Regions from separate parts of the Cryobacterium sp. M91 genome, predicted to be linked through region 3. Evidence: predicted binding sites of a transcription regulator. Region 3 holds the regulator's gene; each other region holds the start of a gene.

Region 1 (7,294 bases), on a different contig from region 3:
GCCGCGAGGGCGAGGGGGAAGAACCACATCGGCACCATCGCCGGAAAGTTGAACGGGCTGATCACGGCGACGACGCCGAGGGCTTGACGGGTGGAGTACACGTCGACGCCGGTGGAGACGTTCTCGGAGTAGTCGCCCTTGAGCAGGTGCGGGATGCCGCAGGCGAATTCCACGACCTCCTGGCCGCGCGATATCTCGCCGAGGGCGTCGGAGAGCACCTTGCCGTGCTCGCTCGTGATGATCTCGGCCATTTCACCCTTGCGGGCGTTTAGCAGTTCACGAAAGCTGAACAGCACCTGCTGGCGCTTGGCCATGGACAGGTCGCGCCAGGCCGGGAAGGCGGCCTTGGCGCTGGCGATGGCGGCCGCAATCTCGGCCTGGTTGGCGAGCGACACGTTCTTGGTGACCGTGCCGAGGGCAGGATCGAAGATCGGCGCGGTGCGACCGGAGACTCCCGGCTGTTCTTTTCCGTCGATCCAGTGCGCGACGAGGGCTAAATCAGTTGCAGTTGCGGGCATGGTTGCTTCCTTCTGAACGAGAGTGGAATGAATGAGAGGTTTTTAGGCGCCGTGCACGAGTTCGGCAGCGGTATCGATGGCTGCCTCGACGTTGCCGTCGCGCGGGTAGAGCAGGCTGCGGCCCACGACGAGGCCGCGCACGCCGGGAAGCTCGAGCGCGTCGCGCCAGGATTCGAAGGTTTCGTTCTGATCGCCTACCGGGTCACCGCCCAGGAGCAGGGTCGGTAGGGTCGTGGCGGCCATCACGCGAGCCATGTCGGGGACGACCGGCAGCTTCAGCCACGAGTAGGCGCTGGAGTTGCCGAGGCCCTCGGCGATGGCAATCGAGAGGATGACGGCATCCGCTGTCAGGTCATTTTTAACCCGACCGTTGACCCAGGAGCTCATGAACGGTTCGAGCATGATCGGAATGCCGGACTTTGCCGCTTCGCTCACGGCGAGGGCTGTCGCCTCGAGGGTGGCCAGCGAGCCGGCGTCTTCGAGGTTGATGCGCACGAGGTTCTTAGCAAAGTCGAGGCGGTCGCGCTGGATTTTGTCGATGTCGTAGGCGGTGTAGCGGTCGTCCATCTCGAAGGAGGAACCCCACAGCCCGCCACGGTTCATCGAACCGACGACGATCTTGTCGTCGAGCAGACCGAGCAGGGCCAGGTCGTCGATGATGTCGGGGGTGCCCAGCACACCGTCAACGCCCGGGCGGCGAAGCGCGGTGGCGAGGCTTTCGAGCAGGGCGTAGCGGTTGGCCATAGCTGTGGCGTCCTTACGCACACCCAGTGCGCCACGCGCACGGTGATCCGCGGCGACGATGAACAGCCGGCCGTCGCCGCGAATCAGCTCGCGCCTGTTGCGGCTGGCCAGAATCTCGCCGATGCGCTCGGGGTGCGCCGCACGGGCCTGCCGCAGCGCGTCGAAGTCAAGCTTGGTCATGCTGGCAGTCCCTTCAGAATCTCTTCGACCTCATTGGTTGTGGGCATGGCGGTCGAGCATTCCCGGCGGCTGGCGACGATGGCGCCGGCCACGTTGGCGAATTGCAGGATGCGGCGCAGCGGCCAGTCCTGCAGCAGCCCGTAGCAGAGTGCCCCGCCGAAGCTGTCGCCGGCGCCGAGACCGTTGACGACGTCGACGAAGTACGGCGGCACCTCGACGGTTTCGGTGCGAGTTTTCGCCAGCACGCCCTTGGGACCCTGTTTGACGATGGCGAGTTCGATGCCGCGTTCCAGCAGGGCGTCGGCGGCGCGCAGCGGTTCGGTCTCACCGACGGCGACCTCACACTCCTCTCTATTGCCGACCGCGACCGTGGCGTGGCCGAGGGCCAGTGCCACCTGGGCGCTGGCCTCGGCGGGCGATGCCCAGAACATGGGTCGGTAGTCGAGGTCGAGAATGGTCAGCGGGCTACGACCGCGAGCTTCCCAGGCAGAGAAATGAGCGGATCGGCTGGGCTCCTCGCTGAGGCCGGTCACGGTTGACCAATAGATACGGGCGTTCTTGATGGCCTCGAGGTCGAGTTCGTCGGGGTTGATGACAAGGTCAGGGGCTTTCGGCGCGCGGTAGAAGTAGAGCGGAAAGTCGTCCGGCGGAAAGATCTCGCAAAACACGACGGGGGTGTTCAGGTCGGGCACTCCAGAGACGTACTCGTCGCTCACGCCGAGGCGGCGGAGTTCCTGGTGGATGTAGTTGCCGAACGGGTCGTTTCCGGTGCGGGTGACCACCGCCGAGTTCAGTCCGTGCCGTGCCGCAGCGACGGCAACGTTGGTGGCACTGCCACCGAGGTATTTGCCGAAGGTTGAGACGTCTTCGAGGCCGACGCCATCCTGCAAGGGATAGATGTCAACGCTGACGCGGCCAATGGTCAGCACATCGTGCGGGGTGCGAGGTGAAGTCGTCATACTCCGATGTACAACTTTCTGAGCTAGGAGGGACCGACACGGTCGCCGGTATCTCCACAGTAGCGCTCTTTACGCTTAATGTCATGACATATTCACAAGTGGATATTTTAGAGCGGATGCGGACGTGCCGGGTCACCCTGATTGCGCCCGTGGTCGATGGCGATCTGGACCAGCCTCGGATTGCGCTTGTCGACATTTCGATCTGCGGATAGGCATGCTCGATCCGCGGACGGTCCGGCCCGATCAGCAGAATGGCCGAGTCGGCAACATTTGCTCGCGTTAGTCGATGGCGATCTCGACGGGCTGGATCAGCGGACGAGCGGTGGGCGTCCTGGTCGGCAGCTGCCACGGCGGGCACAAAAAAGCCCCCGGAACCAAGGGTTCCGGGGGCATCTGTTGCGGGGGCAGGATTTGAACCTACGACCTCTGGGTTATGAGCCCAGCGAGCTACCGAACTGCTCCACCCCGCGCTACAAGTACAAATTTAGCACACCTTGAAAGCTCGGTCGACCACTTGTGGCGATATCGCCAATTGGGCACCGAAAATGGTTTGCTCTACTGGCATCAAACACCATCAAGCAGGACAGCCGCAAGGGATCGCCAGTCTCCGCACCAACAGGTGTTCAGGTATGGACAGATGCTCTAACCCGGTGAAGTCGGAATCGATTCACGGGAAGATCCACGGCCTTCCACCTTGCCGCTGCACGCCACGGATCCGCAGCGTTCCCAGTGCACCGCTTCCGGGCGTCTCAGCGCTCCCGAAGTGTGGCGTGGAATGCATTACTCCACGGTGTTGGCCATATAAACAAAAAATGTAAATGTTTCACTTATATATTCGATTTACTATCAACTTGACCAACCGCCACAGATGATGACCGCTAGTGAACTCGCACTCACTCAAGGGTGAATCACGTAGAACTGCGGATCAAGCCTCTGGAGTTTGAAATTTCTCCGCACGCATCGAAAATGAGTTGCTCTCGCTTTTGTGTTCGATTCGGAGTAGAATCATTGCGAAGGAGCCAATGGCGCCCATGTTCATGGAAAACACCGGTGAGGCCAGTTCGAATGCTGTCATTGTGGCGGTCGGGCAGGCTCGGGAGATTCTCCTGAAAGCGTTGGGTTCGGTGTCGTTCGGGTCGCTGGGTGATGAAGAATCCTTGAGCATATTGCTCGCCCTCGAGAGCGTCGGCCGGGTTGTTGATGGTGCCCGGGTGCTGTCCACGACGGATGTGCTGCGCCGCTCCGAATACCTTGATGCGTCCGTTGCTAAGACTGCTGCGGCAAAGACGGCCGATCAGACCGAGATAGAAGCGACTGGCGCGGTGTCTCTGGCCCGCCGGCTCGGCTGCCGCAGCGGCCTCGTGCTGGTGTCCACCCTGGCGCGGTTGTCGCGCAGTGAGGTGCGGCAGCGCGCGTCGCTCGGCAAGAATGCCGGCGAGCGGATGCTGCTCGGCCGGCCCCTCGCACCGACCTACCCCGTGGTGGGTGAGGCGTTGCAGGGCGGGGAGCTCGGAGTGGAGCAAGCCCGCGTCATCGTGTCCGTGCTCGACGGCCTGCGCGCCTCGGTGCTGGTGGACGACCTCGACCGCGTCGAGCGCTCCTTGGTAGCGAGCGGGTCCGGTGCCATCACCCCGGAGACCGAGGGACTGCCCGGTTCCGGTATCGCATTTGCGCCGGAGTTACTCCGGCAGCAGGGCATCGCGTGGCAGGCGCGCCTCGCGCCCGACGGGTGCGCTCCGGGCGAGGCCACGGCGGAAGGGCGCAGCTGGTTCGCCTTCGGTGGACTGAATAACGGCGGCTACAGCCTGAACGGCTGGCTGACCACCCTCGACCGCGCCATCATCGGCACCGTCTTCGACGCGTACCTCTCCTCCGCTGCAGCCAACCCCGTTCCTGGCGCGGTACCCCGAGCCACGGTCGCCTTCCACGAAACCGAACCGTGCGAACTATCCGATGCGGACAGCACGCACAACGATGAAACCGACGGCATCACGGACAGCGACGGTAATGACATCAAAGCAAGCACCAGCACTGATAGCAGCGCCAGCGACGTCCTCGCGATTGGCGCCAACGATGACCGTGGCGCGCAGGCCTCGAACGACGTCCCGGTCGAGCACTGCGAAAGCGGCGAGCAGACCGGGGGCCAGCACGGGCAGGCCGACGACGAGAACGGCCCGATCGGCCACGCCCAGGGCTACGAACAGGGCTACGAACAGGGCTACGACGAGCGGACCGGAGCAAACGCGGGCCGGGCCCTCAGCCCCTGCCCGCAGGAACCCGCCGATACCCGCTCGATCAGTGAGAAGCAGGCCGGGATCCTCCGCGCGGTGTTCGAAGCGGCCGCCCGACAGCCGGGCACCCCAACGATGGGCGGCGCGGCACCGACTGTACTCGTGCACATCAATATCAACGACCTCCTCGCCGGCCGCGGTGCCGGCTGGATCGACGGCATCGACGGCCCCCTCACCGTCAAACACGTCGATGAGCTGCTCTGCGCCGGCGGGTATCAGCCCGTGCTGTTCGGCCACCAGGGTCAGGTATTGCACCTCGGCACCTCCAACCGGTTCTTCACCGCCCAGCAACGCCGCGCATTGGCCGCCCGCGACGGCGGCTGCGTCATCCCCGGTTGCACCGTGCCACCGCAGCTAACCCAAGCGCACCACGTCGTGCCCTGGCGGAAGGGCGGCCTGACCAACATCGACAACGCCGTACTGATCTGTAACGCCGGGCATGCGAGCATCGAAACATCCGGCTGGGACATTGACATGAGAGACGGCCGCCCCTGGGTTCGCGGACCTCTCATCTTCGACCCCACTCACACCTGGCGCCCCGCCGGACAAAACTGTGCCGCCACTCCGGCCGAGAAACCCAACTGGGAAAAGTAGGCCCGCGCGGTCGCGTGCGCGGCCAACGGGATGGCCGGGCTGAGCATACAGCCAGCGCAGGGCTATGGAGGTCTCGACCCGGTTGTAGAGCCTGTCGAGAGACGACCGACGGAATGGTGGCGTTGTCGAGATTGGTAAGTTTCGTGACTGTGGCGGTTTCGGCAGCCTCGGAGAGTGGAAGGGCGCCGTTGTCGAGACCGGCCGAATCTTCGGCTTCTCACATCGCTCGCTCACGTCTGGCGGGCGCACTCTGCCCTCCAATACCAAAGGCCGCAAGCCCCCCCCAGAGAGTGAAGGCTTGCGGCCTGTGTGGTGCGGTCTGGCTACTCGCCGAGCAGGGCGAGCATGCTCGCGATCGTGTCTTCGAGCTTCGCGTCGGCGGTGCCATAGTCGGCGAAGTTACCGTCGGCGAGTGCAGCCGCCTTTTCTGCCAGCGCCGTCTTGGCGACGGTGAGCAGCGACTTGAGCTCGGCATCCGTTGTGGCATCGCCGGTCGACCCGGTCGGTACGTCGGTGCTGCCGCCGGTCGAACCGTCGGTGCTCGGGTCGGGCGATCCACCGTTATTCGTGGTGGCATCTTCGGGCACGTCGGTATCACCAGCGGTGGCACCAGAGTCACCGCCGAACAGCACATCGAGGGCGCCGTCGAGGGTATCCTCGAACGCGATCTGGTCACCGAAAGCCACAAGCACCTTCTGCAGCAGCGGATAGCTGGTCTCACCCGTGGACTGCACGTAAACCGGCTGCACGTAGAGCAGTCCGCCACCAACCGGAAGGGTCAGCAGGTTACCGTTCAGCACGGTCGACGAGCCCTGACGCAGCAGGTTGAGCTCGGTCGACACTGTCGGGTCGGCGTTGAACACGTTCTGCACCTGACCGGGGCCAGGTACCGTGCCGTCCTTGGGCAGGTTGAGCAGCCTCAGCTGGCCATAGCCATCCGCTCTGACGCCGTCTACCGATCCGGCGTCTGCGTCTACAGCGAGGTAACCGTAGAGCACGTTACGGCTGGATTCACCCGTCGCTTCCGGCTGGAAAGTGGAGTACAGCGAGAACGACGGCTGGTCCGAGCCGGGTACCTGCATGGTGAGGTAGTACGGCGGCTGCAGCGTCGGGTTGGTCGCCGGCGAGTCAGGGTCGTTGGGCGAGATCCAGGCGTCGTCCTTCGAGTAGAACGAACCGGGGTCGGTCACGTGGTACTGACCAAGAATGGAACGCTGCACCTTGAACAGATCGGCCGGGTAACGCACGTGGCTCATCAGGTCGCCACTCATCTCGCTCATCGGCTTGAGCGACGACGGGAAGATCTTCTGCCAGGTCTGCAGCAGCGGCTCTTCGTCGTCCCAGGCGTAGAGGGTGACCTCGCCGCTGTAGGCGTCGACGGTGGCCTTGACCGAGTTGCGCATGTAGTTGATGCTGTCCAGCGCATACGGCTGGGCCGGTGTCTGCGTGTCGGCGATGGCCTCACTGAGGCTCACCGGGGTGGAATAGGGGTAATCCGCCGAGGTGGTGTAGCCGTCAACGATCCACATAACCCGACCGTCAACGACCGAGGGGTAGGCGTCGGAGTCGAGCGTCAGGTACGGCGCGACCTTCTGCACGCGGGTGACCGGGTCACGGTCGTAGAGAATCTCCGACTTGTCGTTGACCGAGGCGGCGAGGAAGATCTGCTCCGACTGGAACTTCAGCGCGTAGATCAGCTTTTTGAACGCATTGTCCAGTTTCGGTCCGCCGTCTCCGGAGAACGTCGTGTAGGTCTGGCCAGCACCCTCTTCACCCGACGGATAGTCGAGCTCGATCGGGTTGGCGCCCTCTTCGTCACCGACGATGGAGTATTCGGGCGAGGTCTCACCAAAGTAGATGCGCGGTTCGAACTTGCCGAGCGCACCGCTGGTGGGAATGCCGGATTCCAGGAACACCGGCTGGCCGTCGACCGAGCGCTGGTTGCCGTACGCGGCGACCATGCCATAGCCGTGGGTATAAACGGTCTTCGAGTTGACCCAGGTGTTAC
Region 2 (7,294 bases), on a different contig from region 3:
TCACCGACTAGCGCGCCCGGGAAACCACCCGGCCGGACACCCCCACCGGGACTCCAGCCGGGGCGTGGCCGTCGTGACGGATTTATAGGTCGTGGCTGTCGGCATCCGGGGTCGAATTTGCCTTGCGCTCCTCCTTCTTAATGGATGCTTGGGCTTGGTCGAGCAGACCGCTCACCTTGGTCTGGGCCACGGTGGCGGCGTCGCGCGCGATGCCTTCGGCCTGCCAGATGACCTTCTGGGTGCCGGGGTCGCCCCACATTTGGCGGGCCTTCGCGGCGATGCGGTCGTAGGCCTGGCGGCCGGCCTTGGATCCGAGTACGAAGCCGGTCGCGGTGCCGGCGAGAAACAGAAACTTGCCCTTCATGGGGGACTCCTTGGGGTTAGGCGGTTGGTTCGGCGAGGTTGGGGGCTTCTTCATCGATATCGTGGCCGACCAGATTGGGGTTCGACGGGTTGTCGGCGGGGTCGATATCGTCGAGGTTCGGTTCGTTGTCGGCGTTGTCCTGGCCGTCTTCGGTGTCGCTGTCACTGTCAGGATCGGTGTCGCTGTCGGGCTCGACCGGGCTGGCTGTGGCGGCTTCTCCGGCCGTTGAGCCGTCATCGCTCGGTGCGGGGCCGTCGGGACCGGTCTCGGCGCTGGCGACCGGAACGGCCGCTACGGTGCTTACATCAGCCGAGCTGGCCTGTTCCTGGGCCGGGCCGTCGGGTCCGTCAGGTCCAACGAGCTGGTCGGGGTTTGTGAGAGTATTGGGCGGCTCAGGAATGTCCAGGGGCGGTTCTTCAACGGGGTCAGAGTCGTGGGTCACGGGCATACCTTTCTTATAGACAGCAGCCGGATCAGCTGAGCGGCACTCAAGTTATACCGCGAACGTGCGACATTCTTAAGCGTCGTTTCTCAAACATCCTCACCGAGTACGAGCGTGCGCAGTGCCGTCTCGGCCGAGACGCGTCCGGCCGGGTCGATGGTCTCGCCGGCACGGAACAGATCCAGGATGCGCGGGTCGACGTAGCTCGTGCGTGCGATCGCGGGGGTGTTGCCGAGCACCGCGGCCGCCTGCCGCATCGCTTCGGCAATAGCTCGGGTGTCGGCGCGACGGTTGCGCGACGCCGCCCGCGGTTGCCGTGAAGCGGATGCTGCCGGCACGGCCCCAACGCCGGTCGCCGTCGCGGGGATGGAGGTAGTGCCGGGTTTCCTGCCAGCTCCGGCGGTGCCGTCCCTTGCCCCCTTCCCGGCGGTGCTGGCCTTCGCCCTGCTCCCAGTGCTGCCCGATCTTGTCCCCGCATCGCTGCTCGCCTCATCCTCGTGCTTGGTCATGCCAGCCGCCGCCCTCAGATTCTGCGCGAGGCTTTGGGCCAGACTTTGGGCCGCAGCGACCGTGCCCCGCAGGGTGCGAAAATCCTTCGCGCTGAACTCGCCGCCGGTGCGTTCCTTGATGAATTCGTTAATATCGGCGGCCGAGAGAGCAGTCTCCTCCCCGTCGACCACCCAGGACAGTAGCGGTGCAGCCGGGCGCTCGCGCAGGCGGGCGCGCAGATAGGTCGCGAGGTCAGCATCCATTATCACGCCTTGAAATTGTTGGCCACTCTTGGCGGGAAAGTCCAGCCGCACCCAGTCTCCCCGCACCGACACGTGCGAGCAGAGCAGGGTGGAGAGCCCGTGGCTACCGTAGTCGTCGGCATAACGCTCGCTGCCGATGCGCAGGGAGGCGAGGTCGAGCATGCGAAATGCCGCGGCGAGGGCCCGCGCGCGCGGCTCGCTGTCCCCGCGCAAATCCCGGGTCACCTGACCACGCACCCGGGGCAGGGAGGCGGCCAGCTCCAACGCGCGCTCAAACTTGAGGCGGTCCTTCTGTTCGCGCCAGGCCGGATGGTAGATGTACTGGCGGCGCCCGGCCGCATCGATGCCAATGGCCTGGATGTGCCCGTTCGGGTGCCGCGAGATCCACACGTCGGTCCAGGCCGGCGGAATCGCGAGGGCGGCGAACCGCTCGCGCAGCTGCTTCTCGGTGACCTTCTGCCCGGCCGGGTCGCGGTAGCTGAAGCCCGTGCCCGCGCGCCGCCGGGAATACCCCGGCCGGGTCGGGTCGCTGCGACGCAGCCGGGTCACGCGGGTACCGTCGGTGTGCGCATGCCGAAACAGTAGTGCGAATCGCCCTCGTCAGCACGAAAGCGGATGCCGCTGCCCGCCCATCGCCTGCCCGTCGCGCTCTCGCTGGGGCCCGCAGTGCTGGCCGAGCTCGCGGCACTCGCGGCACCCCTGCGTAGGGGGGCCGCGTCTCGAACGAGTGCCGCGACGCGAGCCGCGGCATCCGCTTCAGTGCGGTTTTTTCTGGCATCACTTGCACTTTGCTAGAACTTGTGTTCGACTGTATCCATGCGGTGGAGCGGGCAGGAACTACAGACCGAACAGGTCGGCGCCCTTCCCGGACTCGCCCGCCTGAATAATCTCGTACGCAGCGTGCAGACGCCCGAGTTCGCCGGAATCACGTTCCACGAGATCCTGTGCAAGTCGGCGCTCAATCATGTACCCGGTCAGAGCGCGCTGCCGTACGGCTACACGATCAACCCTTATCGCGGATGCTCCCACGCCTGCACCTACTGCTTCGCCAGGCCGACCCACCAGTACCTCGACCTCGACGCCGGCAAAGACTTCGATAGCGAGATCATCGTCAAGGTCAACGTGGCCGAGGTGCTGCGCAAGGAGCTCGGCAAGCCCACTTGGGGGAGGCATCCGGTGGCGCTCGGCACCAACACCGACCCATATCAGCGCGCCGAGGGACGCTACCGACTCATGCCCGGCATCATCGCGGCCCTTGCTGACAGCAAAACCCCCATCTCCATTCTCACCAAGGGCACACTGCTGCGCCGCGACCTGGACCTGCTCGTCGAGGCGAGTGAGCACGTTCCAGTCGATTTGGCCATGTCGATTGCCATCTATGATGATGGACTGCGCGACGACGACCTGCAGCAGTCGGTCGAGCCGGGAACTCCCACGACGAAGGCGCGCCTCGCCACTGTGACCGCGGTGCGCGAACGGGGACTCGACTGCGGCGTCTTTCTCATGCCCATTTTGCCGTTCCTCACCGACACCCGCGCGCACCTCGATGAGGCGCTGCGGCAGGCCAAGGCGGCCGGAGCCACGAGCGTGCTTTATTCCGGCCTCAACCTCAAGCCCGCCGTCAAGGACTGGTACCTGCGCTGGCTCGACCGCGAGCATCCCGAGCTGGTTGCCCGCTACCTCGAGCTCTACGCCGGCGGCCAATACGCGCCCAAGGAGTACCGCACCTGGCTCGCCGCGCGCATCAAGCCGCTCATTCGCGCGCACGGCCTCGAACGCGGCATCGTCGACCCCGCGACCGGCGGCCTCCGCTCCAGCGCTCTCCCGTCTTCCCCAGAACGGATGCCCGCCGCCCGCCGGACGCCCGCCTTCACCCCCGCCCGTTCACCGGGCCCGGGCCCGGGAACCGGGCCCATGATGGATCATGGGCCCGGTTCCCTAAAGTGGGCCCGGAGCACGGAGGCGCCCCGGTCCCTGATCGCCGCCGAACTCCCGACCGACTTGGCCCCGACCCTGTTCTGACCCCATCACTGCCTTCCCCGCACCCAACCCCCACCCACCCCGATGGCATACTTACCTATTGGGGGAAATATGTCTCTAGGGTTACCCGGCCATCTGGTCCAGCGCACGCTCGCATGCGCCATCGCACGGGGCGCGCACTGGTTCGCGCTGACCTGCTTTAGCGCCGCGATCCTGTCAGTCAGTATCCTCGCCCTCAGAACCCCCGAACTCTGGATCACCATCGTGGTTGTGGCCGTCATGGCAGCCCTGCTCATCCTCTTTACCCGGCATCGGCGCATCCCGCTGGCCGTTGCCTATCTGTTCGTTGGTACCCTCGGCGTTTACGTCTTCACCGCCACCGTGCTCGGCGTACCCGACGTATTCCCCGCGTCGAATATGTTCCTCGTCGCCCTGCCGAAGATGGCCCTCGTCATGGTCGGCGGCGCGGGATCCACGGCCCTCGCCGGCGTGCTCTGGAGCACCGCGGCGTTTCTGCTCGCCGAGGCGGCTGCGTTCCTCGCCATCGTCGGCACGACCGTGCCCTACCGGCCCGACCTGTTCACCCTTTCGACCTACCTCGTACTCGTCGGGGTTATGGTGCTCGCCGGAATCGACCGCCGCGCCAGCAACGCCGCCCAACCCGCCATCCACCGCGCGGTGCAGGACGGCGCCAACCGCCAGCTGCGCGATGCCCTCGATACCCGCGCTATCGCTTTGCTCAACGACACGACCGTCTCCCAGCTCGTCGCGCTCTCCCTGGCCGAACCCGGCGCTCTCTCGCCGGCCCTCAAAGCCAGCCTGAGAGACACCCTCACCACCCTGCACGACACCAACTGGCTCGCCGATATCGACGCCCGCACGACCACCTCACCGCAGCCAACCGTCCACGAGCAAGCGCCAACACCAAGCCCGGCCTGGCGCTCCAGCGCCGTCTACACCGCCGTCGAACGCTGCCGTGATCGCGGGCTGAAAGTCGAGGTCACCGGCGACCGTGACGCCCTCGCTCGCCTCGACGCCGGCAGCGACCGCGACGTCGGCCTCGCCGTGCAGCAATGCCTCGTCAACGTCATCCTCCACGCCGGCATCGACTCCGCCGAACTCTCCATTGAGTCTGACCGCACCACTATTTCACTGCTCATAACGGATGCCGGCCGCGGCTTCACGGAATCGGAATCCGCTTCCGACCGGCTCGGTCTACGGCAGTCCGTGCGGCGACGTATCGAGCAGCTCGGCGGATCCGTGCTGATCTGGAGCCGCCCGGGCGCCGGCGCAAGCGTGCGACTGACCGTGCCGGCCGAAACCCCCAGCATCAAACCGAAGCCAACCCTGCCCACCCACCACACGCCGGTCCGGCCCGGCAGCCTCAATGCCACCCCGGCCAATGCCACCCCCGCCCCCCGGTACCCCCGATGACCCGCGCGACCCCCACGCCGCGCCGGCCGCGCGCACCGGCATCCGCTTCACAGCAGCGTCTCGACCCCATCGGTGGCCTGGCTGCCTGGCCGATCGCCCCGGTCGTCGCCCTGATCGTGGTGACCTACGCGATAGCCGCGACCGTGTCGCGTCCGCACGAAATCCAAATTGAGGAGCTCGCGGTCTCGGCCGTCGTCGCGCTCATTATCGCGGCCGCCGTGCTGGTCTGGTCGGCGCGCCCCGACCTGGCCCCGTTCACCCGCACCCGTGCGATCGTCGTCGTGGCCCTCGGACTGGTCGCCCACGTGCTCGCCGCGGCCAGCGCCTGGCAGTACAACGGCATGATCCAGGACGACTTCGCCCCGATCGGACTCGGCCTGCTGCTGCTCGCCCTCGCTCCGTTCCGGCCGTGGAAAGAAATCCTCGCGCTCGGCGGAATCTCAGCGATCATCGTCGGCGCCACCGCCCTCGTGCAAGCGCCCTTTCTCGGCGTGCGAACCCCGCCCGCCCTGTTCGCGATCATCGCCATGACCCAGGTGCTCGCGCCCAGCCTCGCCGCCGCCGCGTTCTCGCGCCAGGTCGTCAATTCCATTCACCGTTGGCAAACGGATGCCCGCCGCGCGATCCGCGGGCGCACCGAGGAGAATCGCGACCTCCTCGCGCACGAGGTCGTCGACCATCGCGTCAAGAACCTCGGTGCAGATGTGCTGCCGTTCTTGGCCGATGTGCTCGAGCGGGATGCGCTCACCGCCGCCGACGTGAAGCGGGCCCGCTCCCTCGCCTTCCAGGTGCGTCGGGTGCTCGTGGCCGAAGTCGACCACACCTGGCTCGACGACCTGATCGAACGTGAACGCGCCGCACTGACCGAGCGCGGCCTCAACCCGCTCTGCGTCATTGCCGACCCCGAGCGCCGAGCGACCGCCTTCGACTCCGACCAGCGTGCCGCCGCCGGCGCTATCCTCGTGGCGCTCTGCACCCTCAAGGGCTTTGATCCGACCAGCCTCGTCGTGCAAATCGACGGGTCCGGCCCCGCCCCCGCCGACACCGCCCAGGTCACCCAGGCCTTCGGTACCCGCGGAGCCCACCCTACCCCGGCCACCGACACCACGACCATCGCCATCGTGACCGCCGCCCAGGAGCAAGCCGCCGCGCAAGCCCGCACCCAAGCCCAGGCGCAAGCGCAGCTGAAGCCCCGATCGCGCTCGACCGGTGCACGCGCCGTCGACACCATCACCATTCAGGCCGGAATCTCGCTGCCCCCGTACCAGCGCCGCCGGGCCCTGCGCCCGTACCTCAGCGTGCTCCGCGCCGTCTTCTCCCAGGTGCGCGTGACCAGCCGGCATCCGCTTCTCACGCTAGAATTTGACGCTGACCGCAGCGGCTCAAACTCAACCAAAGGCACCTAAATGGCGAAACTGTACTTTCGATACGGCGCCATGAACAGCGGCAAAAGCACCTCTATGCTGCAAGCGGCATACAACTACGAGGAACGCGGCCACCACGTGCTGCTCGCCAAACCGTCGGTCGACACCAAGGGCGACCGCGGAATTCTCTCCCGTCTCGGCGTGATGCGCGCCGTCGATTTTCTGCTCACCCCGCAAACGGATGCCTACGCCCTGTTCCAGCAGCACCGCGCGCAGGTCTTGAAAGAGTCCGGCCGTGACGTGAGCGCCCTGTTGCTCGACGAGGCCCAGTTTCTCACCGAGACCCAGGTTGACGACCTGCTGCGCATCGCCATTCTCGAGAACGTGCCCGTGCTGGCGTACGGAATCCGCACGGACTTTCAAACCGTCGCCTTCCCGGGAAGCCGCCGTCTGCTCGAAGTGGCCCACAGCCTCGAAGAGCTCAAGACCATCTGCCGCTGCGGACGCAAGGCCGTGTTCAACGGCCGCAAGATCGACGGCGTCTATGTGTTCGACGGCGACCAGGTGGCCATCGATGGCGAAGAGGTCACCTACGAATCGCTCTGCGGAAGCTGCTACCTCGAAGAGAGCCACGGCGTGCTCAATAACCGCAGCCGTCCCGACGCGTAACGCCGCGAAACACTACTGTGCCTACCCCCACTTCAGGTGTGATTGCGGCGATTCGGTCGCGATAACCCGTGGTTCAGCCCCGGCCGGGCTATGTAATGCTGCAATCGCGCGCTAGCCTGAAAGCCACCTAGGTATTTCAAGATGATCTGCCGGGACTCGCCGTCTACGGCGTATAAACCATCTAAATACCGGGGGGACCCTCATCATGTTCAAGAAAAGCCTGGCCACGGCGGCACTCGCCGTCATCGCCGTATTCGCCTTCGCGCCGGCCGCCAACGCCGCCGAGTAC
Region 3 (7,294 bases):
GCAGCGCCAGATCGGCATCGACTACGCCGTGCGCCTCGGGCAGGATGTGCTTGCGGGCGGCGCCCCCGGACTCCACCTCTACGCCTTCAACCAACACGACACTGTGCTGCAGGTTCTCGAGGGGTGTGGGGCACTTCCGGTGCCGGCAGTAATGCTTTAGGCCTCACGCCCGCTTCAGCGTGTAGGCCCCGAACTCGTTCGTTATTTTGCACCATTCCAACGACCAATCTCCAGTGAAGGAATCTCCATGCCCATTTCACCCGCATTTCCCACCGGTACCATCCTCGGCTACCCGCGTATCGGTCGCCGGCGCGAGCTCAAGAAGGCCGTGGAAGCGTTCTGGTCTGGGGCGATCGACGCGGTCGCTGTGGAGAGCGTGGCCGCCGAACTGCGCTCGGCCACCCGGGAACGGCTCGTTGACCTCGGGCTCGGCCGCGCCGACTCGTCGATCCCCGAGTCGTTCTCGTACTACGACCAGGTGCTGGACACCATTGTCGCCGTTGGAGCGATTCCCACCCGGTTTGCCTCGCTCGTCGGTGCTGATGGAACCATCGACCTGGCCGGGTATTTCACCCTGGCCCGCGGCGAGGGCGAGAACCTGCCGCTTGAGATGACCAAGTGGTTCGACTCGAACTACCACTACCTCGTGCCCGAGATTGGCCCGGAGACCGTGTTCTCGTTGGCCGGTGACCGCATCGTGCGCGAGTTTCTCGAGGCCAAGGCGGCCGGCTTCCTCACCCGTCCGGTGCTCGTCGGTCCGGTCACCTTTCTACTGCTCAGCAAGGCCAGCGATGAGGCGCCGGCCGGGTTCTCCCCGTTGTCCCGGCTCGACGACCTCCTTCCTGTCTACGCAGCGCTGGTATCGCGGCTAGCGGATGCCGGCGCCGACTGGGTGCAACTCGACGAGCCGGGACTGGTCAGCGAATCGATCGATGTGCCACGCGGGGACACGCTGGCGGCGGTCGCATCCGCTTATGGCGTGCTCGGTCGGCTCAGTGGCCGCCCCGCCCTGTTTGTCGCGGCGCCCTACGGCAGTCTCGATGATGCCCTGCCGGTTCTTGCCGGCACTACCGTCGAGGCGATCGGCCTCGACCTGGTTCGGGGCACCCTGCCGCAGGCGGTGCCCGGGCTGGCCGCCAAGACCCTCGTTGCCGGGGTGATTGACGGGCATAACATCTGGCGCGGCGACCTGGCGGGCGCCTTCGAGCGCGCCGAGAGCGTGCGCGCGCTGTCTGACTCCGTCACCGTATCCACCTCAACGTCGCTGCTGCACGTGCCGCACGACGTGCTCGATGAGACCTCGTTGCCGGTCGACCTGGCCAGCTGGCTGGCCTTTGCCGACCAGAAGGTGGGCCAGGTTGCCACCCTCGCGTTCGGCCTCGCTGCGGGGCGGGCGGCCATTGCCATTCCGCTCGCGGATGCCGCTGCCGCGCTGACCGCGCGTCTCGCCGCTCCGGGGGTGCGCGACGGTTCGGTGCGAGCGCGTTCGGCCGCACTCACCGACGCCGATTTCACCCGTGGTGCCTACGCCGATCGCCTGACTGCTCAGAATGCTGCGCTGCAGCTGCCGTCGCTGCCCACGACCACGATCGGATCCTTCCCGCAGACCGCAGACATTCGCCGGGCACGCGCCCAGTTTCTCAAAGGAAACCTGCCAGCCGATGACTACCGCGACCTGATGCGCGCCGAGATCGGCCGCGTCGTCGCCCTGCAGGAAGAGATCGGACTCGACGTGCTCGTGCACGGGGAACCCGAGCGCAACGACATGGTGCAGTACTTTGCTGAGAACCTCGACGGGTTCGCCGTGACCGAGAACGGCTGGGTGCAGTCCTACGGCAGCCGCTGCACCCGGCCATCCATTCTGTGGGGCGACGTCTCGCGCCCGGCCCCGATCACGGTGGACTGGTCGGTGTACACGCAGAGCCTGACAGCCAAGCCGGTCAAAGGCATGCTCACCGGACCGGTGACGATTCTGGCCTGGTCGTTCGTGCGTGACGACCAGCCGCTTGGCGAGACCGCTCGCCAGGTCGCCCTTGCCCTGCGCGATGAAATCGGCGACCTGGAAGCTGCGGGCATCCAGATCGTTCAGGTCGACGAGCCGGCCTTGCGGGAGCTGCTGCCGCTAAAGGAGAAGGACCACGCCGACTACCTGGACTGGTCGGTCGGCTCGTTTCGGCTGGCCACGGCCGGGGTCGCGGAAGCGACTCAAATTCACACGCACCTCTGCTACTCGGAGTTCGGCGTCGTCATCGAGGCTATCCGCAACCTCGACGCCGACGTCACGAGCATCGAAGCTGCCCGCTCGCGCATGGAGGTGGTACAGCAGATTGAGGCCGGCGGGTTCAACCATGGCATCGGGGCCGGCATCTATGACATCCACTCGCCGCGAGTACCCAGCGTCGACGAGCTGACGACCCTGCTGGACACCGCCCTGGAATCCATCCCCGAACGCCAGGTCTGGGTGAACCCGGACTGCGGGCTCAAAACGCGTGGCTACGAGGAGACGGTGCAGTCCCTGCACAACATGCTGGCTGCGACCCGGGTGGTGCGCGATCGCCGCGCTGCCGATCTGAGAGCCAGCCTCACCCGGTAACTCACCCGCGTACCTGGCGCCAGCAGGCAGTCTTCAGGCCCGATCACCGGTTAGTGGTCGGGCCTCACGCCGTGCTTCTGCTCTCTTCTTTGCTTGAAGCTGACTCGCTAGACCGAGCGCAATACGGCGACGACCTTGCCGAGGATGTCGGCGTAGTCGCCGACGATGGGCTCGAAGTTACTGTTGCGCGGCAGCAGCCAGGTGTGGCCGTCGCGCTTGCGCAGTACCTTCACGGTGGCCTCGTTGTCGAGCATGGCCGCCACGATCTCGCCGTTCTCCGCGGTCTTCTGCTGGCGAACGACAACCCAGTCACCGTCGCAGATCGCCGCATCGATCATCGACTCACCGACGACCTTGAGCATGAACAGCTCCCCCTGGCCGACGAGCTGGCGGGGGAGCGGGAAGATCTCGTCTATCTGCTGATCGGCCGTGATCGGAATGCCAGCAGCGATTCGACCGACGAGGGGAACCATCGCAGCGTCGCCGACCTGCACGCCCGGGTGAAAACTGTCCTGGTCGCCGGTTCCGACGTCTTCGGGCGCGCGTTGAATCTCGATGAGTACCTCGAGTGCGCGAGGACGATTCGGGTCACGACGCAGATAGCCGCTCAGCTCAAGCTGGTTGAGCTGGTGAGTCACGCTCGACAGCGAGGCGAGGCCGACGGCGTCACCGATCTCACGCATGCTCGGCGGGTAGCCGCGCGAGCTGACCGAACGCTGAATAACGTCGAGGATGGCGAGCTGGCGCGGGCTCAAACTCTTTCGGCGCCGAGTGCCGCCCTTGTCGCGGGTACCGCCGGTGCTTTGTGTCACGAGAAGCGCTCCTTGAGTCGGTCCCGCGCGGGTTAGAGGACGTCTCGCGGGAATGTCGGTGGTGTCTGGTTGAGTAGCAATCAAGCAATTGACCTATCGAAAGTTTATCCAGTTCTCGGCCTTGAAACAAACACTTATTCGAGTGTGTTGCGTGATTTTCCGGGCAGAGACGAGAAAAAGCTTGCATGTTCGATTGTTCGAAGTTATATTCGGAACATAGTTTCGTATTCGGTCCTCCCGGCCGAGGGCCGAATACGAGACTCGCAGCCCGCCTACCTTGGAGGTTTGACATGACCACAGCATTTGCCCCCGCAGTTTCTCTCCCGCCCGTCACACGTCTTCGCCTCACCCGGCGTGGACGAGTCGTCTTCACCACGCTCGCCGCATTGCCGGTCATCCTTGGCGCCCTCGTATTTGCCGTCAATGGGGGAGCGGCCGGCGCCTCTGGGTCCGCCACCGGCATCGATCTCATGTCGTACACAACCGACTCCGGCATTGTGGCCACGCTGGCCTATTCACCGACCGACGTCGGTTCAGCCCGATTCATCACGGTCGAACCCGGCCAAACCCTCTGGAACCTTGCCGAAGAGAACTTTCCCGCCGCCGACCCGCGCGACGTTGTCGCCGATATCAAGCGCATCAACGCCCTGTCGGTGGAAACGCTGCAGCCGGGCCAGCGCCTGGAAATCCCCGCCAACTCCTAAGTAGTGATGGGCAGCAGTACGGGGCCCTAGCATGGAGAGGGTGACCAGTCTCGAAGATCTTCCCCTCCGCACCAACCTGCACGGCCTGACGCCCTACGGGGCTCCGCAACTGCATGTTCCAGTGGCCCTGAACGTGAACGAGAACACGCACCCCATTCCTGAAGCGGTGGCCCGCGACATCCTCGCAGGCCTGGCCGAGGCCATCCGCACGGTGAATCGGTATCCCGATCGAGAGTTCACCGCCCTGCGCGAGGCGCTCGCCCGCTACCTCGGCGAAGAACTGACCGCCGAGAATATCTGGGCGGCCAACGGCTCCAACGAGGTGCTGCAACAGGTGCTGCAGGCTTTCGGCGGACCGGGACGCAGCCTGCTGGGCTTTGCCCCGACCTACTCGATGTACTCGATCCTCGCGTCGGGAACCGACACCACCTGGATTGCCGGTGCCCGCGACGCCGACTACGAGCTGTCGCCAGCGACCGCCGTGAGCGAGATCACGCGTACCAAGCCCGATATCGTCTTTCTCTGCTCGCCGAACAACCCCACCGGTACGCCGCTCTCCCTCGAGACCATCGCCGCTGCCTATGACGCGACCGACGGCATCGTCGTGGTCGACGAGGCCTACGCCGAATTCGCTCCGGTCGGCACCCCGAGCGCGCTCACCCTGCTGCCTGGCCGGGAACGCCTGCTCGTCTCCCGAACGATGAGCAAGGCCTTCGCGTTCGCCGGTGCCCGTGTGGGCTACCTGGCAGCCGATCCGGCCGTAACGGATGCCCTGCGTCTGGTTCGCTTGCCGTACCACCTCTCGGCCCTGACCCAGGCGGCCGCAAACGCGGCCCTGGCTCACAGCGTCGAGATGCTCGCGATGGTCGATGACATTCGTGGGCAGCGCGATCGGCTCGTTGTCGAGCTTGCGGGCCTGGGCTATGCCCCGCACCGCAGCTGGAGCAACTTCGTACTGTTCGGGGGAGTAGCCGACCCGCACGAGACCTTCGAGGCGCTGCTGGCTGAGGGAATTCTTATTCGCGATGTGGGCATCGCCCACCACCTGCGCGTAACCGCCGGCACCGAACAGGAGACGACCCTGTTCCTAGACGCCATCGCCCGACTTGGTCGCAGTGGCGGCTCCGGTCAAATTGCGCCCGCCCAAGCCGAATAAACTAGGTCCATGAGCTCACCTGCTGACATTCCCGCGCCCCGCGTCGCACACCTGCAACGGGAGACGAGTGAATCCAGCATCGACCTGTCTCTGAACCTTGATGGCACCGGCGTCAGCGACATCCGTACCTCGGTTCCGTTCTTCGACCACCTGCTGACGGCGTTCGCCAAACACTCCCTGACCGACCTCACGGTGCGCGCCTCCGGCGATGTCGAAATCGACGTGCACCACACCGTCGAAGACGTGGGAATCGTGCTCGGCCAGGCCATTCGTCAGGCCCTTGGTGACAAATCGGGCATCTCCCGTTACGGTGACGCTCTCGTGCCCCTCGACGAGGCGCTGGCCCAGGCCGTGGTCGACATCTCCGGCCGCCCCTACCTCGTGCACACCGGCGAACCGGCCGGTTTTGAATTTCACCTCATCGGCGGACACTTTACCGGCTCCATGGTGCGTCACGTCTTCGAAGCGATTACTTTTCACGCCGGCCTGACGGTGCACGTCACCCTGCTTGGCGGGCGCGATCCGCACCACATTGCCGAGGCTGAATTCAAGGCCTTCGCCCGCGCCTTCCGACTCGCCAAGGCCCTCGACCCGCTGGTGCACGGTATTCCGTCGACTAAGGGAGCCCTATGACGAAGGTTGTCGTCTTCGACTACGGAACCGGAAACGTGCACTCCGCGGTCAAGGCGCTCGAGTTGGCCGGCGCCGAGGTCACCCTCACGAGCGACCGCACGACTGCATTGGAGGCCGACGGTCTCGTCGTGCCCGGAGTTGGAGCGTTCAGCGCCGTGATGGCAGCGCTCAAGTCCGTTCGCGGTGACGACATCGTCGACCGTCGTCTGGCCGGCGGCCGCCCGGTGCTCGGAATCTGCGTCGGCATGCAGGTCATGTTTGAGCATGGAGTGGAACGTGGCGTGGACACCGAGGGGCTCGGCGAATGGCCGGGAACGGTCACCGAGCTTCCCGCGAAGATCCTTCCGCACATGGGCTGGAACACCGTCACGAGCGCACCCAACTCTGAATTGTTCCGAGGCATCGAAGAAGAGCGGTTCTACTTCGTGCACTCCTACGCCGCGCAATCCTGGACGCTTGAGGTCATGCCGCCGTTCCCAGAGCCCCGGCTGACCTGGGCCGATCATGGGGTGCCGTTCCTGGCCGCGATCGAGAACGGACCGCTCAGCGCCTCCCAGTTTCACCCGGAGAAATCGGGGGAGGCAGGCATCCGCTTGTTGAAGAACTGGATCGGCACGCTGCACAGTTAGCCCGGCGAGCCTAGACTTCACAGTCCCATCCGCATCACAGCCACAGCCCCTGCAATTGGTCGCACAGCGCGACCGCACCAATCAAGGACACCAATGAGTGAGTTCAACAAGACACCGAGGCTCGTCCTCCTGCCCGCCGTCGATGTGGCCGGCGGCAAGGCGGTTCGCCTGACCCAGGGCGAGGCCGGCACGGAAACGAACTACGGTGACCCCGTCGACGCCGCGGCCGACTGGGCCAGGCAAGGTGCTGAGTGGATTCACCTCGTCGACCTCGACGCGGCCTTCGGCCGTGGCAGCAACACCGGTGTGATCAAGAAGGTCATTCGTCAGGTCAAGGGCGTGAACATCGAGCTCTCCGGCGGTATCCGCGATGACGAATCGCTCGAAGCGGCACTGACCACCGGCGTTAAACGCATCAACCTCGGCACCGCAGCGCTGGAAAACCCGGAGTGGGCGGCGAGCGTCATCGCACAATACGGTGAGGCCGTTGCCGTTGGCCTTGATGTACGCGGAACAACCCTGGCCGCGCGTGGCTGGACCAAAGATGGCGGGGACCTCTGGCAGGTCCTCGAACGGCTCGAAACAGCCGGGTGTGCCCGCTATGTGGTGACCGACGTCACCAAGGACGGCACTCTGCAGGGCCCGAACATCGACCTGCTGCGTCAGGTACTCGACCGCACGCGCAAGCCGGTCATTGCCTCCGGCGGCATTTCGAGCCTTGATGACATTCAAGCGTTGCGCAAGCTTGTGCCGCTGGGGCTTGAGGG

Evidence for each region. Region 3 encodes LexA, which represses DNA repair genes until DNA is damaged. Its sites were predicted from a motif close to TCGAACANNTGTTCGA; they were not measured.
Region 1: CXY80_RS05885 (HNH endonuclease signature motif containing protein) is a predicted target of LexA. The motif match lies at 3,225-3,240, and genes of this name have one in related genera.
Region 2: CXY80_RS04530 (Rv2578c family radical SAM protein) is a predicted target of LexA. The motif match lies at 2,351-2,366, and genes of this name have one in related genera.

Annotation. Positions count from the first base shown of each region.
Region 1 covers NZ_PJJT01000077.1:64,467-71,760, forward strand. The annotation lists gene CXY80_RS05865 (CoA-acylating methylmalonate-semialdehyde dehydrogenase) at 1-518, opposite strand, end outside; gene CXY80_RS05870 (class I fructose-bisphosphate aldolase) at 561-1,442, opposite strand; gene iolC (5-dehydro-2-deoxygluconokinase) at 1,439-2,401, opposite strand; tRNA gene CXY80_RS05880 (tRNA-Met) at 2,798-2,871, opposite strand; gene CXY80_RS05885 (HNH endonuclease signature motif containing protein) at 3,424-5,286, shown strand; gene CXY80_RS05890 (UPF0182 family protein) at 5,610-7,294, opposite strand, start outside.
Region 2 covers NZ_PJJT01000074.1:65,259-72,552, forward strand. The annotation lists gene CXY80_RS04510 (hypothetical protein) at 1-11, shown strand, start outside; gene CXY80_RS04515 (hypothetical protein) at 83-364, opposite strand; gene CXY80_RS04520 (hypothetical protein) at 381-806, opposite strand; gene CXY80_RS04525 (DNA topoisomerase IB) at 896-2,107, opposite strand; gene CXY80_RS04530 (Rv2578c family radical SAM protein) at 2,375-3,580, shown strand; gene CXY80_RS04535 (ATP-binding protein) at 3,650-4,972, shown strand; gene CXY80_RS04540 (hypothetical protein) at 4,969-6,378, shown strand; gene CXY80_RS04545 (thymidine kinase) at 6,379-7,005, shown strand; gene CXY80_RS04550 (sortase) at 7,211-7,294, shown strand, end outside.
Region 3 covers NZ_PJJT01000084.1:143,556-150,849, forward strand. The annotation lists gene CXY80_RS10090 (methylenetetrahydrofolate reductase) at 1-160, shown strand, start outside; gene metE (5-methyltetrahydropteroyltriglutamate--homocysteine S-methyltransferase) at 248-2,593, shown strand; gene lexA (transcriptional repressor LexA) at 2,701-3,405, opposite strand; gene CXY80_RS10105 (LysM peptidoglycan-binding domain-containing protein) at 3,696-4,109, shown strand; gene CXY80_RS10110 (histidinol-phosphate transaminase) at 4,141-5,265, shown strand; gene hisB (imidazoleglycerol-phosphate dehydratase HisB) at 5,275-5,898, shown strand; gene hisH (imidazole glycerol phosphate synthase subunit HisH) at 5,895-6,527, shown strand; gene priA (bifunctional 1-(5-phosphoribosyl)-5-((5-phosphoribosylamino)methylideneamino)imidazole-4-carboxamide isomerase/phosphoribosylanthranilate isomerase PriA) at 6,621-7,294, shown strand, end outside.